2 regions of the Streptomyces sp. WI03-4A genome follow, and region 1 is predicted to be linked to the other one. Evidence: predicted binding sites of a transcription regulator. Region 1 holds the regulator's gene; the other holds the start of a gene.
What was found. Region 1 encodes HrcA, which represses chaperone genes, less so after heat shock. Its sites were predicted from a motif close to TTNGCACTCNGNNNNNCNGAGTGCNAA; they were not measured.

Region 1 (7,593 bases):
GGGCAGGGCCTGCACGACGGTGATGCGCGGTGCGGGCTCCGGCTCCTCGGCGACGGTGCCCAGGCGGACGATCAGCCGGTCCTTGCCCTCGGTGGCGATCACCTCGCACACGGCGTGACGTCCGGCGCCGTCGGTGAGGACGACCTCCTCGCCCGGCTGGAGCCGCTTGACCGAGACCGCGTGGCGGCCTTCGGGGCCGTCCAGGACGTAGCGGTGACCGTCCGCGTCGAAGTGCTCGACGACGAAGACCGGTGCGGTCATCGCCCCTCACCTCCCGTGCCGGCCGGGCCCGACAACGCTGTCCGGGCCGCGGTGAGTTCGGCCGCCAGCACCCGCACCAGTTCCCCGGCGGGCAGCTCGCGGGCCATCCGGTGGCCCTGGCCGGCCCACAGCGCCATGCCCTGGGCGTCTCCGGCCTTGGCGGCGGCCTTGCGCAGCGGCGAGGTCAGGTGGTGGACCTCGGGGTACGCGGCGGGGGCGTACGGGCCGTGCTCGCGCAGGAAGCGGTTGACCAGGGCGCGCGCCGGGCGGCCGGAGAAGGCCCGGGTCAGCTCGGTGCGCGCGAACAGCGGGTTGGTCAGCGCCTGCTTGTGCGGGGCGGGTGCGCCGGACTCGTGGGTGGCGACGAACGCGGTGCCGAGCTGGGCCGCGCTCGCGCCCGCGGCGATGACGGCGGCGATCTGGGCGCCGCGCATGATGCCGCCGGCGGCGACGATCGGGACGCGCACGGTCTCGCGGATCTGCGCGACCAGCGAGAGCAGCCCGATGCCGGAGCCGTCGTTCTCCGCGAGGTCCCGGTGGGTGCCCTGGTGGCCGCCGGCCTCCACGCCCTGCGCGATCACCGCGTCCGCACCGGCCCGCTCGACGGCGAGGGCCTCCTCGGCGGTGGTGGCGGTGACCAGGGTGAGGGTTCCGGCCCGGCGCAGCGAGTCGAGGACGTCCCGGCCCGGCACGCCGAAGTGGAAGGAGACCACCGGGACCGGGTTGTCGAGGAGGACGGCGAGCTTGGCGTCGTAGCCGTCGTCGCGTCCGCTGTCTGGGTCGCCGAGCTCGGTCTCGTACCAGGCGGCCTCGCCGGCCAGCTGGTGCGCGTAGACCTCCACCGCGCCCGACTCCGCGTACTCGGGCTGGGGCATGAAGAGGTTCACGCCGAACGGGCGGGCCGTGAGCCCTCGCAGCTGCTTGATCTCCTGGTACATGCCGTCGGCGGTCTTGTACCCGGCGGCGAGGAAGCCGAGACCGCCCGCCTCGGACACGGCGGCCGCGAGCTGCGGGACGGAGACACCGCCCGCCATGGGGGCCTGCACGATCGGAAGTGGAAAGAGATCGGTCAGTGCGGAGGACATGACCGCATGTTGTCACGTCCTCGAAACAAGTCCGAATCCGGGCGTCCGGCGGCATAGGCCAGTGACACAGGGTGTCCGAACGCCCCCCGCGCACCGCCGCGGGCCGCGGTTCCGGCCGCCGCCGGAGCGGCGGTCCGGACCGGGTCCGGACCGCCCTGCCGGCCGGCGTCAGCGCCCGTTGAAGGCGTCCTTCAGCCGCGAGAACAGGCCCTGCTGGCCCGGCTGGAACTGGCCCTGGGGCCGCTCCTCGCCGCGCAGCTTCGCCAGCTCGCGCAGCAGCCGCTCCTGCTCGGGGTCGAGCTTGGTCGGCGTGGTGACCTCGACGTGCACGATCAGGTCGCCCCGGCCGCCGCCGCGCAGGTGCGTGACGCCCCGGTTGTGCAGCGGGATCGACTGGCCGGACTGGGTGCCGGGCCGGATGTCGACCTCCTCCATCCCGTCCAGGGTCTCCAGCGGCACCTTGGTGCCGAGGGCCGCCGCGGTCATCGGGATGGTGACCGTGCAGTGCAGGTCGTCGCCGCGCCGCTGGAAGGTCGAGTGCGGCAGCTCGTGGATCTCGACGTAGAGGTCGCCGGCCGGACCGCCGCCGGGGCCGACCTCGCCCTCGCCGGCGAGCTGGATCCGGGTGCCGTTGTCGACACCGGCCGGGATCTTCACCGTCAGGGTGCGGCGGGAGCGGATCCGGCCGTCGCCCGCGCACTCCGGGCACGGGGTCGGCACGACCGTGCCGAAGCCCTGGCACTGGGGGCAGGGGCGGGAGGTCATGACCTGGCCCAGGAAGGACCGGGTCACCTGGGAGACCTCGCCGCGGCCGCGGCACATGTCACACGTCTGGGCGCTGGTGCCGGGCGCCGCGCCCTCGCCGTTGCAGGTGTTGCAGACGATCGCGGTGTCGACCTGGATGTCCTTGGTCGTCCCGAAGGCCGCCTCGTCCAGCTCGACCTCGATGCGGATCATCGCGTCCTGGCCGCGTCGGGTGCGCGAGCGCGGCCCGCGCTGCGACGCCGTGCCGAAGAACGCGTCCATGATGTCGGAGAAGTTGCCGAAGCCGCCGGCGCCGAAGCCGCCCGCGCCCGCGCCGCCCGCCTGGGAGAGCGGGTCGCCGCCGAGGTCGTAGACCTGCTTCTTCTGCGGGTCCGACAGCACCTCGTAGGCGGCGTTGATCTCCTTGAACCGCTCCTGGGTCTTCGGATCGGGGTTGACGTCCGGGTGCAGCTCGCGCGCGAGCCGACGGAACGCCTTCTTGATCTCATCCTGCGACGCGTCGCGGCGCACGCCGAGAACGGCGTAGTAGTCCGTGGCCACTTACGACTCCGCCAGGATCTGTCCGACGTACCGTGCCACTGCGCGTACCGCTCCCATCGTTCCCGGATAGTCCATGCGGGTCGGTCCGACCACGCCGAGCTTGGCAACCGCCTCGCCGCCCGAACCGTAGCCGACCGACACCACGGAGGTGGAGTTGAGTCCCTCATGGGCGTTCTCGTGCCCGATGCGCACCATCACGCCCGGATCCTTCGCCTCGCCCAGGAGCTTGAGGAGCACGACCTGCTCCTCAAGAGCCTCCAGCACGGGCCGGATCGTGAGGGGGAAATCATGTCCGAAACGGGTGAGATTGGCGGTGCCGCCGATCATCAACCGCTCCTCGTTCTCCTCCACCAGTGTCTCCAGCAGGGTGGAGAGCACGGTGGAGACCGTACCGCGATCCTCGGCCTCGAAGCCCTCGGGCAGGTCCTCGACCAGGTGCGGCACATCGCTGAACCGGCGGCCGGCGACCCGGCTGTTCAGCCGGGCCCTGAGGTCGGCCAGGGATGCCTCGCCGAAGGGCGCCGGGCAGTCGACCATCCGCTGCTCGACCCGGCCGGTGTCCGTGATCAGCACGAGCATCACCCGCGCGGGCGCGAGCGAGAGCAGCTCCACGTGCCGGACGGTGGACCGGGTCAGGGACGGGTACTGCACGACGGCGACCTGCCGGGTGAGCTGCGCGAGCAGGCGCACCGTGCGGGCCACGACGTCGTCGAGGTCGACGGCGCCCTCGAGGAAGTTCTGGATGGCCCGGCGCTCGGGCCCGGTCATCGGCTTGACACCCGCGAGCTTGTCCACGAACAACCGGTAGCCCTTGTCGGTGGGGATGCGCCCGGCGCTGGTGTGCGGCTGTGCGATGAAGCCCTCGTCCTCCAGGGCCGCCATGTCGTTGCGCACCGTCGCCGGGGAGACGCCGAGGTTGTGCCGTTCGGTGAGCGCCTTGGAGCCCACCGGCTCCTCGGTGCCCACGTAGTCCTGGACGATGGCGCGCAGCACCTGAAGCCTGCGTTCACTCAGCATCCGCGCGCACCTCCAGCATGTCGTCCCCTGGGACCTTCGAGTGGTCCACCTGGCACTCTGCGTGTCCGAGTGCCAGCGTTCCCCGGCCCAGTGTACGGCCGTGGGGTACTCACTGGGCAAGGTCGGTCCTGCCGTACGGGGTCGTACCGCTAGCGTCGCGGTATGACGGTGACTTGGGAAGAGCTGGGGTGGGAGCGGCTGGCCGACGGGATCGGCAGGTGCCGGCTGCCCGGCTGGGACTGCACCGCGGGCCTGGTGATCGGGCACGGCACGGCGCTGGTGGTGGACGCCGGGGCGAGCCTGGCCGAGGGCGCCCGGCTGCGGGAGTGCGCCGAGCGGCTGGCGGGCCGCCGTGTGACCCATCTCGCGCTGACCCATCCCCACTTCGACCACGTCTTCGGCACGGCCGCGTTCGCCGGGGCCGAGGTGTACGCGGCGGTGGGGGCGGAGGCGGTGTTCACCGGCGGACGCGAGGAACTGCGCCTGGACGCGGTCCGCAACGGCCTGCCGGCGGCGGACGCGGAGGAGGCGGTGGACACGCTGGCGGCCGGGGCGCCCCGGCATCCGGTCTCCGGCGAGCTGACGCTGGACCTCGGGGACGGCCGGCAGGCGCTGCTGGCCAACGTGGGGCCCGGGCACACCGCGCACGACCTGGCGGTGCTGGTACCCGGCTCCCCCGAGGTGGTGTTCTGCGGCGACCTGGTCGAGGAGTCCGGCACGCCGCAGGCGGGCCCGGACGCCGTGCCGTCGCGGTGGCCGGCCGCGCTCGACCGGCTGCTGGCGCTGGGCGGCGAGGACGCGCTGTACGTGCCCGGTCACGGTGCGGTGGTGGACGCCGGGTTCGTGCGGCGGCAACGCGACGAGCTGGCGGCGCGTTTCGGCGTGTCGTGAGCCCCGGGCGGCGGCTTCTCCTATCGTCACTCGAATGCGCCAGTACTCCGCCGACCTGACCCCGCCGTGGAAGAAGCCGAAGCCCGTCCCGGAGGTCGCGGCGGAGCCGGGTCTGGTGGTGGAGGAGGCGGGTACCGGGTTCTGCGGCGCGGTGATCCGCTGCGAGGCGGGCACGGTGACGCTGGCGGACCGCTTCGGCAAGCACCGGGTGTTCCCGCTGGAGCCGCGCGGCTTCCTGCTGGAGGGCCGGGCGGTCACCCTCGTACGGCCGGCCGCCGCTCCCCCGCGGCCCACCCGGACGGCGTCCGGTTCGGTGGCCGTCCCCGGGGCCCGGGCCCGGGTGGCCCGCGCCGGCCGCATCTACGTCGAGGGCCGGCACGACGCCGAGCTGGTGGAGAAGGTGTGGGGCGACGACCTGCGCATCGAGGGCGTGGTCGTGGAGTACCTGGAGGGCGTGGACGACCTGCCGGCGGTCGTGGCGGAGTTCGCGCCCGGGCCCGACGCCCGGCTCGGCGTGCTGGTGGACCACCTGGTGCCGGGCACCAAGGAGTGGCGGATCGCCGAGGCCGTGACGAGCGAGCACGCGCTGGTGGTCGGCCACCCGTACATCGACGTCTGGGAGGCCGTGAAGCCGTCCTCCGTGGGCATCCCCGACTGGCCCCGGGTGCCCCGCGGCCAGGACTGGAAGACGGGCGTGTGCCGGGCCCTGGGCTGGCCCGAGAACACGGGCGCGGCCTGGCAGCGCATCCTGTCCGGGGTGCGCTCCTACAAGGACCTGGAGCCGGAACTGCTGGGCCGAGTGGAGGAACTGATCGACTTCGTCACGGCCGGCGGTGGGGCTTGACGCCCCTGTAGGTGCCCGGCCGGTCAGTCCACCAGGTCCCGCACCACCGCGTCCGCCAGCAGGCGGCCGCGCAGGGTCAGGGCGGCGCGGCCCTCGGTGTAGGGGGTCCGCTGGAGGAGGCCGTCGGTCAGGGCGCGGCGGGCGGCCGCGAGGCCGGCCTCCTTGAGCAGGGAGAGCGGGACGCCCTCGCTCAGGCGCAGTTCCAGAAGGATCCGTTCGACCCGGCGGTCCTCGTCGGAGAGCAGTTCGCGGCCCGCGCCCGGGGAGCGGCCCGACGCCAGGGCCGCCGCGTAGGCGCCCGGGTGCTTGACGTTCCACCAGCGCACGCCGCCCACGTGCGAGTGGGCGCCGGGGCCCGCGCCCCACCAGTCCGCGCCCCGCCAGTACAGCTCGTTGTGCAGGCAGCGCCCGGCCTCGGAGGTGGCCCAGTTGGAGACCTCGTACCAGTCGAAGCCCGCCGCCGACAGGGTCTCCTCGGCGATCAGGTAGCGGTCGGCGTGCACGTCGTCGTCCGTCATCGGGACCTCGCCCCGGCGGATGCGGCGGGCGAGCTGGGTGCCCTCCTCGACGATGAGGGCGTAGGCGCTGACGTGGTCGGGGCCGGCGCCGATGGCCGCCTCCAGGGACGCCCGCCAGTCGTCGTCGGACTCGCCGGGGGTGCCGTAGATCAGGTCGAGGTTGACGTGCTCGAAGCCCGCCGCCCTCGCCTCCGCCACGCACGCCTCGGGGCGGCCCGGGGTGTGGGTGCGGTCCAGGACGCTCAGCACGTGCCGCCGCGCGCTCTGCATGCCGAAGGAGATCCGGTTGAAACCGCCCTCCCGCAGGGTGGCGAGGTAGGCCGGGTCCACCGACTCCGGGTTCGCCTCCGTGGTGATCTCGGCGTCCGGCGCCAGGCCGAACTCGTCGCGCACGGCGGCCAGCATCCGGACGAGGTCGTCGGCGGCCAGCAGCGTCGGCGTGCCGCCGCCGACGAAGACCGTGCGGACCTCGCGCGGGTCGTCGCCGAGGACCTTGCGCGCGAGCCGGACCTCGTCGGTCAGGGTGTCCGCGTAGTTGTCCCGGGACGCCAGCACCCCGCCCGTGCCGCGCAGCTCGGAGGCGGTGTACGTGTTGAAGTCGCAGTAGCCGCAGCGGGTGGCGCAGTACGGGACGTGCAGGTAGAAGCCGAGGGGACGCTCGGCGGCCCCGGCGAGCGCGGCGGCGGGCAGCGCGCCGTCGGCGGGGACGGGCTCGCCGTCGGGAAGTGCGGAAGGCATGTCCCCCATTGTCCCGTACGGCGGCGGTCACCCGGCCTGGAGCACCAGCAGGGCCAGATCGTCCTCGGGCAGGCCGCCGCCGAACTCGTGCACCAGGCGGCGGATCCTTTCGGCGATCAGCTCGGCGCTCAGCCCCGCGCAGCCGGACAGGGCCCGGGCCAGCCCGTCGCCGTCGTCGAACTGGCGGGAGCCGGAGCGGCGCTCGGTGACACCGTCGGTGACGCACAGCAGGCTGTCGCCGGGCCCGAGCTCGACGGTCTCGCTGGTGTACGTCTCGTCCTCCACCACGCCGAGCAGGGTCTGCGGGCGGGCGGCGGTGCGCACCTCGCCGTCGGGGCGCAGGAGCAGCGGCAGGGGGTGCCCGGCGGAGGCGAGCGTGCAGCGGACGCCTCCGTCGTGCGGGGTCAGCTCGCCGTAGAGGAGCGACAGGAAGCGGGTCTGGGGGCCGTCCCCGGCGGCCACGGGACGGCCGCCGGCGGCGACGAGCGCGCGGGCGGCCGCGTCGGCGGCCTCGGTGGCGTCGTCCAGCAGGAGCTGGTTGAGCCGGTCGAGGACGTCGGCGACCCGGTAGCCCTCGCGGGCCAGCAGTCGCAGCCAGGGGCGCGCGAGACCGATCACGACCGCCGCCTCGGGGCCCTTGCCCTGCACGTCGCCCACCGCGAAGCACCAGCGGCCGTCGCCCGCAGGGAACAGGTCGTAGAAGTCGCCGCTCGGGCCGCCCTGGTCGCGGGGCTCGTAGACCAGCGCGCTGCTCACCCCGGGGATCTCGGCGACCGCGCCGGGCAGCAGGCCGCGCTGCAGGACGGCGCTGATGGTGGCCTGCCGGGCGTACTGGCGGGCCGCGCCGATGGCGAGGGCCACCCGGCGGCCGAGGTCCTCGACCAGGCCGGTGACCTCGTCCGGGAAGCGCTCGGCGCCGCAGCGCCCGATCACC
Region 2 (7,593 bases), on a different contig from region 1:
TCACCTCCGTGACGTCCGCCTCGCGCACCTCGATCAGCCCGTCGAGCCCCAGCGCCGCCGCGTTCGCCCGCGCCGCGGCCGCCGCCAGCGGGTCCCGGTCCACGGCCAGCACCCGGATGCCGGCCCGGGCCAGCGCGATCGCGTCGCCGCCGATCCCGCAGCACAGGTCGGCGACCGAGGTCACGCCCAGGTCCTTCATCCGGTCCGCCCGGTACGCCGCCACGCTCGCCCGGGTCGACTGCTCGACCCCGTTCGGCGTGAAGAACATCCGCCCCGCGTCCCCGGCCCCGAACTTCGCGGCCGCCCGCTGCCGCAGCCGGGCCTGTCCGAGCGCCGCCGACACCAGGTCGGCCGGGTGCTCGCGGCGCAGCCGGGTGGCGACGGACAGCTCCCGTGCGGGGTCGGTGTCGCGCACCTCGTCGAGGAGGGCGCGGCCTTCGGGGGTGAGGAGGAGGGCGAGGTCGTTCACCGGGTCATTGTGGGCCAGTCGGTGGACGGTGCGCTTGCGGGCGGCGGTGTCGGCCCGGGTTCGGCGCCGCGGCCTGCGAGGATCCGGCACCATGCGAGTCGTAGTACAAAATGACAAATTTCGGGCACGGCTCCAGCGAGTCGTCCTCCGCAGCGGGCTGGCCGCCCTGGCCTGCGCCGCCGTCGCCTCCGGCTGCTCCGCCCCGGGCACGGACTCCGGCTCCGGGGGCGCCCCCGGCCGGCAGCCCGGCCAGGGCGGCCCCGACCGCCCCACGGACCCCCGGGCGCGCCTCGCCGCCGAGCACGAGCGCCTGGTCGCCGCCGCCCGGCGCTGGAACCTGGACCAGGTGCCGCTCACGCCGCCGGCCCCGCCGGCCGTCAGGCCGAGGATCACCCCACGCGCCGGCTTCGAGGTGGACGGCCAGCAGGAGGAGAACCTGCCCCCGGTCTTCACCACCGTTCCGACCAGGCAGAAGGTCGTGTTCCTCACCATCGACGACGGTGACGACAAGGACCCGGACTTCCTGCGCATGATGAGCGACCTGAAGGTCCCGTACTCGGCGTTCCTCAGCAACTACCTCGTCAAGAACGACTACGGCTACTTCCGCAGGATGCAGGCCGAGGGCCACACCCTCAACAACCACACCCTCACCCATCCCTACCTGCCCGGTCTCTCCTACGAGGAGCAGAAGGACGAGATCTGCGGCATGCAGGCCATCATGAAGAAGCAGTTCGGCAAGGCGCCGACGGTCTTCCGGCCGCCCTACGGCGACTACAACGGCGACACCCTGCGCGCCGCCAAGTCCTGCGGGATCAAATACGCGCCCATCTGGGACGAGGAGGTCTTCGTCGACCACTGGGAGTACCGCGACGACGACCGCAGCCTGCACCCCGGCGACATCGTGCTCACCCACTTCCGCGGCCGCAACGACTGGAACGGCACGATGGTCGACGACATGCGCCGCTTCCTGAACAAGGTCACGCGTGACGGGTACGCCGTGGCGCGCCTGGAGGACTACCTGTGAGGCGCGGGGGGCCGACGGGGGGTGACGGGCGGGCCCCGCGGGTCCTACGAGCCCCGCGGGCCCGGCGGCACCGGCGTACCGGGTCCGCCACGCCGGAGCCGGCACCCGGGCCGGGGCCGAAGCCGCGGCCTGGGCCGGTGTCGTGGCGGGGGTGGGTCTCTGGCGACGAGCGCGGCGGTGGGCGCGACCGTGGGCCTGGTGGCGTGCGGGCCGGGCGCGACGGTGGGCGTGGTGGTGCGCGGGCCGGGCGCGACGGTGGGCGTGGTGGGGCGCGGGCCGGGCGGTCCGGGACCGGCGCGCCGCGGGCCGGTCCGGCCGCCGCGCTGGGTGCCGCCCTCGCCTCGGTCCTCCTGCTCGCCGGCTGCGCCCAGTCCGTCGACCCCATCGAACGCCTGGGCAAGCGCGCGGCCCAGGGGGTACGGGCGTCGAGCCCGGCCGGGGACCAGGTCTACCGCCGGTGGGGCCTGGCCGCCCCGCTCGCCGCGCCGCCCAGCCACCCGGCCCGGCCGCTGACGGCCCAGCGCCCGGGCACCTCGCCGCTCCGGGTGGTGCACCGCGTCGCCACCTCCGACAAGGTCGTCTTCCTCACCTACGACGACGGCGCCGAACGGGACCCGCGCTTCGTCGACATGGTCCGCGACCTGCGGCTGCCGGTCAGCTTCTTCCTGACCGACAGCGTCGTGGGCCCGGGCTACGGCCACTTCGCCCGGCTGCGCGCGGTGGGCGCCGGCATCGAGAACCACACCCTGGACCATCCGGCGATGGCCGGACTGCCGTACGCCGGGCAGCGCGCGGAGATCTGCGGCCAGCAGGAGAAGCTGAGGTCCCGTTTCGGCCTGCGCCCCCGCCTCTTCCGCCCGCCCTACGGCACGTACGACACCACGACCCTGCGCGCCGCCGCCGACTGCGGCGTCTCCGCGCTCGTGCTGTGGCGCGCCGCCATGACCTCCGACGGCATCACCTACGCCAGGGGCGCCCACCGCCTGGGGCCCGGCGACATCGTCCTCGTCGGCCCCGACGAGGCCACGGGCCCCGACTTCAAGGAGCGCACGCGCCGCCTGCTGCGCGAGGCGCAGGCCCGGGGCCTGACCGTGGGACGCCTCGAGGACTACCTGTAGGACGCCCGGCACTCCGGGGGCCGGCCGGGGCCGATGATCCACGACGCGCCGCCGTAATTGGCACTCCGCTTGACCGAGTGCTAACCCCGGTCATAGTCTCGGCTTTGGCACTCCCCCCTGGAGAGTGCCAAATACGCGACGGGCAGGTCCGGCACCCGCGACGACGGATCCACCTGGTCGCCACCTCAGACAGTTAACCCCGTGAGATCTCCGAAGGGGGAGGTCGGATCGTGACGACCACCAGCTCCAAGGTTGCCATCAAGCCGCTCGAGGACCGCATCGTGGTCCAGCCGCTCGACGCCGAGCAGACCACCGCCTCTGGCCTGGTCATCCCGGACACCGCGAAGGAGAAGCCCCAGGAGGGCGCCGTCCTCGCCGTGGGCCCGGGCCGTTTCGAGAACGGCGAGCGCCTTCCGCTCGACGTCAAGGTCGGCGACGTCGTCCTGTACAGCAAGTACGGCGGCACCGAGGTGAAGTACAACGGCGAGGAGTACCTCGTCCTCTCGGCTCGCGACGTCCTCGCGATCATCGAGAAGTAGTCACCTCGAGCACCTTTTGCTCTTGACCTGCGCCCCTGGCCCCCGCGACCGATAACGAAGCCGGGCGCCCGGGGCGCAGTCGTCTTTACACCCACAGATTTCCGAGAGGGCTTCCGCTGTCATGGCGAAGATTCTGAAGTTCGACGAGGACGCCCGTCGCGCCCTTGAGCGCGGCGTCAACAAGCTGGCCGACACGGTGAAGGTGACGATCGGCCCCAAGGGCCGCAACGTCGTCATCGACAAGAAGTTCGGCGCCCCCACCATCACCAACGACGGTGTCACGATCGCCCGTGAGGTCGAGATCGACGACCCGTACGAGAACCTCGGCGCGCAGCTGGTGAAGGAGGTGGCGACCAAGACCAACGACATCGCTGGTGACGGCACCACCACCGCCACGGTGCTCGCCCAGGCGCTGGTGCGCGAGGGCCTGAAGAACGTCGCCGCCGGCGCCTCCCCGGCCGCCCTCAAGAAGGGCATCGACGCCGCGGTCAAGGCCGTCTCCGACGAGCTCCTCGCCTCGGCCCGCCCGATCGACGAGAAGTCCGACATCGCCGCCGTGGCCGCGCTGTCCGCCCAGGACCAGCAGGTCGGCGAGCTGATCGCCGAGGCGATGGACAAGGTCGGCAAGGACGGTGTCATCACCGTCGAGGAGTCCAACACCTTCGGTCTGGAGCTGGACTTCACCGAGGGCATGGCCTTCGACAAGGGCTACCTGTCGCCGTACTTCGTCACGGACCAGGAGCGCATGGAGGCCGTCCTCGACGACCCCTACATCCTCATCAACCAGGGCAAGGTCAGCTCCATCCAGGACCTGCTGCCGCTGCTGGAGAAGGTCATCCAGGCCGGCGCCTCCAAGCCCCTGCTGATCATCGCCGAGGACGTCGAGGGCGAGGCCCTGTCGACCCTGGTCGTCAACAAGATCCGCGGCACCTTCAACGCCGTCGCGGTGAAGGCCCCGGGCTTCGGTGACCGCCGCAAGGCCATGCTGCAGGACATCGCCACCCTCACCGGCGGCACCGTCATCTCCGAGGAGGTCGGCCTCAAGCTCGACCAGGTCGGCCTCGACGTGCTGGGCTCCGCCCGCCGCGTGACCGTCACCAAGGACGACACCACGATCGTCGACGGCGGCGGCGACTCCGCCGACGTCGCGGGCCGCATCGGCCAGATCAAGGCCGAGATCGAGAACACCGACTCCGACTGGGACCGCGAGAAGCTCCAGGAGCGCCTCGCGAAGCTGGCCGGCGGCGTGTGCGTGATCAAGGTCGGCGCCGCCACCGAGGTGGAGCTGAAGGAGAAGAAGCACCGTCTGGAGGACGCCATCTCCGCGACCCGCGCCGCGGTCGAGGAGGGCATCGTCTCCGGTGGTGGCTCCGCTCTGGTCCACGCCGTCAAGGTCCTCGAGGGCAACCTCGACAAGACCGGCGACGAGGCCACGGGTGTCGCGGTCGTCCGCCGCGCCGCCGTCGAGCCGCTGCGCTGGATCGCCGAGAACGCCGGCCTCGAGGGCTACGTGATCGTCTCCAAGGTGGCCGAGCTCGACAAGGGCAACGGCTACAACGCCGCCACCGGCGAGTACGGCGACCTGGTCAAGGCCGGCGTCATCGACCCGGTCAAGGTCACCCGCTCCGCCCTGGAGAACGCCGCCTCCATCGCCTCCCTCCTCCTGACGACCGAGACCCTGGTCGTCGAGAAGAAGGAAGAGGAGCCGGCCGAGGCGGGCCACGGCCACGGTCACGGCCACTCCCACTAGTCTCGCGCCGACCCCAGCCGAACAGCCGGTGCCCGGCACCCCCTCGGGGGTGCCGGGCACCGGCCGTCCGGTCCCGTCCTACCGCTCCAGCTCGTCCAGCGCCCCGAGCTGCTGCATCAGCCCCAGCTGATCGTCCTGCCACCAGATTTCGGTGATCTTGCCGTGGGGGCCGAAGCGGAAGAGGGTCATGCCGGTCATGGTGACCTGGCGGCCGGTCGCCGGGATGCCCAGGAAGTCGCCCTTGTGGGTCGCGTGCCAGGTCCAGCGGGCGCAGGCCTGGTCGCCCTGGGCCAGCACGTCGTCGACGATGAAGGCGAAGTCGAACGCGCCGCGCCACATCCGGTACTCGGCGCGGACGCCGTCCAGGCCGATGGTGTCCTGCGGGTTCACCGGGTCGTGGCTGTGGATGTCCTCGTCCAGCAGGTCGTTGAGCGGCGGCAGCTCGCCCTCGCTCTCCAGGGCCGCGAAGAGCCGCCGTACGGCATCGAGGCCCAACTGCTCGTCCCTGACGACGTCCAGGTCCGTGAACGTCGGCATCTCGTCGCACAGCGCGACCATGTCCTGGAAGATCTTGCCGGTCTCCGGCAGGTTCGAGTTCCGCATCGCCTCCTCGTACGACGGGAACTCCACCACCTCGACGATGTGCGACGCGTCCGAGCGGTCCTTGCCGACGACCGCGTGCGTCGCCGTACGCCGTCCTTTGCTCTGCGTGACCCAGTCGTCCAAGAGCCGGTTCATCTCGTCCAGCCGGCTCGTCCTGCACTCGATGAGCTGTACGAAGGTCATGTCCCACCGCCTCCGGCCCCCCTGGTCCGGTACCGACCCGACCATTTTCCCACCGGAGCGGCGGCACCACCCGTCCTACTGGGGGCCGTACTTGCGCCCCGTCCGCGAGCTGATGCCGCCCATGAGCCCGCGCGGGGCGACCTTCACCAGACCCATCAGCGCCTTGTAGCGCGGGTCCGGGATCGACAGCGACTTCCCGCGCGCGAGGTCCGCGAGCGCCGCCGCGACCAGCTTGTCCGCGTCCAGCCACATCCAGCCCGGGATGTTGTCCGTGCCCATCCCGGCCCGCTGGTGGAACTCGGTGCGCACGAAGCCCGGGCACAGCGCCATCAGGCGGACGCCCGAACCGGCCAGGTCCTTGGCCGCGCCCTGGGTGAACTGCACGACCCACGCCTTCGACGCGCCGTACGTGCCCCGCGGCAGGAAGGCCGCCACCGAGGCGACGTTCACCACCCCGCCGCGACCGCGCTCGCGCATCGCCGCGGACGCCGCGGACGTCAGCCGCAGCACCGCCTCGCAGTGCACCTTGAGCATCCGCAGCTCGTCGGTCATGGAGACGTCCAGGTAGCGGCCCTTGTTGCCGAAGCCGGCGTTGTTGATCAGCAGGTCGACCGGCTTCTTGCGGTCCCCGAGCCGGTCGGCCACCGTCTCGATGCCCTTGTCCTCGGCGAGGTCGGCGGTCAGCACCTCCACCTCGACGCCGTGCCGGTCGTGCAGCTCGGTCGCCTGCTCGTGCAGCCGTGTGGTGTCCCGGGCGACCAGGACGAGGTCATGCCCGTCAGCCGCCAGCCGCCGCGCGAACGCGGCACCGATTCCCGCGGTCGATCCCGTAATCAGAGCCGTTGTCATGGCCCAAGGGTAGTGACCCGGACCGACAGCGTCCGCTCCCTCGTGACGCCTTCTCAGCGGGCCTGAGCGGCCATGTACCTGCGGGCCGCGGCCAGCGTCTCGGCGTGCAGGGCGGCGCCCGCCACGAGCAACCCCGGCAGCAGGTTCCGCTCGGTGGTGACCGCGCGGAACTGCAGCGCCGCCGTCACCGCGTGGTCCGGCCGGTGCACGATCTCGATCGGATCGCCCGCCCGTATCTCACCCGGTTCGATCACCCGCAGGTAGGCACCGGTCACGCCCTTCCGGGTGAACCTCTTCACCCAGCCCCGCTCGCCCAGATGGCCCTGAAACGTACGGCACGGGATCCGCCCCGAGGTGACCTCCAGAACCAGCCCGGAACCGATTCTCCAGCGCTCGCCGATCAGCGCCCCGGAGACGTCCAGACCCTCGGTCGTGAGGTTCTCGCCGAAGCAACCGCTGGGCAGCGCCCGGCCCAGTTCGCGCTCCCACGCGTCGAGGTCCTCGCGCGCGTAGGCGTACACGGCCTGGTCGTCGCCCCCGTGATGACGCGTGTCGCACACCGCGTCCCCGGCGACGCCGCTCGCGCCGACGCCCTTGGGCCCGGGCGCCGCCACCCGCACCGGCTGGTCGACCGGCTGCTTGTCGATGCCCGTCACGCCCTCGGGCTGGTCGGTGTACGGCACCGGCCGCGGGCGGCCGACGTTGAGCGAGAGAACCTTCATGCCCGAACGGTACGGGACCGGTTCCCAAAGCGTCGACGCAATATTGGCCGCCGTACCCAAGCCGGGCTTATGCTTGACGGGTGATCGAGGCCCGTCATCTCCGCGTCCTGCGCGCCGTCGCCACCACCGGCTCCTTCTCCGCGGCGGGGCGGGAACTGGGCTGCACCCAGCCGGCCGTCAGCCAGCAGATGAAGGCCCTGGAGACCTCCGTCGGCACCCCGCTGCTGGTGCGCACCGGCCGCGAGATGCGCCTCACCCAGGCCGGCGAGGCCCTGGTCAGACACGCCTCCGGGATCCTCGCGGGGCTCACCGCCGCCGAGGAGGAGGTCGCCGCCA

Region 2: groES (co-chaperone GroES) is a predicted target of HrcA. The motif match lies at 2,669-2,695, and genes of this name have one in related genera.

The regions. Positions count from the first base shown of each region.
Region 1 covers NZ_JARAUO010000038.1:86,602-94,194, forward strand. The annotation lists gene PV343_RS30535 (16S rRNA (uracil(1498)-N(3))-methyltransferase) at 1-261, opposite strand, end outside; gene PV343_RS30540 (nitronate monooxygenase) at 258-1,346, opposite strand; gene dnaJ (molecular chaperone DnaJ) at 1,515-2,651, opposite strand; gene hrcA (heat-inducible transcriptional repressor HrcA) at 2,652-3,668, opposite strand; gene PV343_RS30555 (MBL fold metallo-hydrolase) at 3,831-4,559, shown strand; gene PV343_RS30560 (DUF3097 domain-containing protein) at 4,594-5,403, shown strand; gene hemW (radical SAM family heme chaperone HemW) at 5,427-6,659, opposite strand; partial or broken gene PV343_RS30570 (SpoIIE family protein phosphatase) at 6,687-7,593, opposite strand, start outside.
Region 2 covers NZ_JARAUO010000043.1:49,046-56,638, reverse strand. The annotation lists gene PV343_RS32600 (THUMP-like domain-containing protein) at 1-469, opposite strand, end outside; gene PV343_RS32595 (polysaccharide deacetylase family protein) at 561-1,493, shown strand; gene PV343_RS32590 (polysaccharide deacetylase family protein) at 1,817-2,611, shown strand; gene groES (co-chaperone GroES) at 2,842-3,150, shown strand; gene groL (chaperonin GroEL) at 3,272-4,900, shown strand; gene PV343_RS32575 (ester cyclase) at 4,979-5,686, opposite strand; gene PV343_RS32570 (SDR family NAD(P)-dependent oxidoreductase) at 5,762-6,535, opposite strand; gene PV343_RS32565 (MOSC domain-containing protein) at 6,589-7,257, opposite strand; gene PV343_RS32560 (LysR family transcriptional regulator) at 7,338-7,593, shown strand, end outside.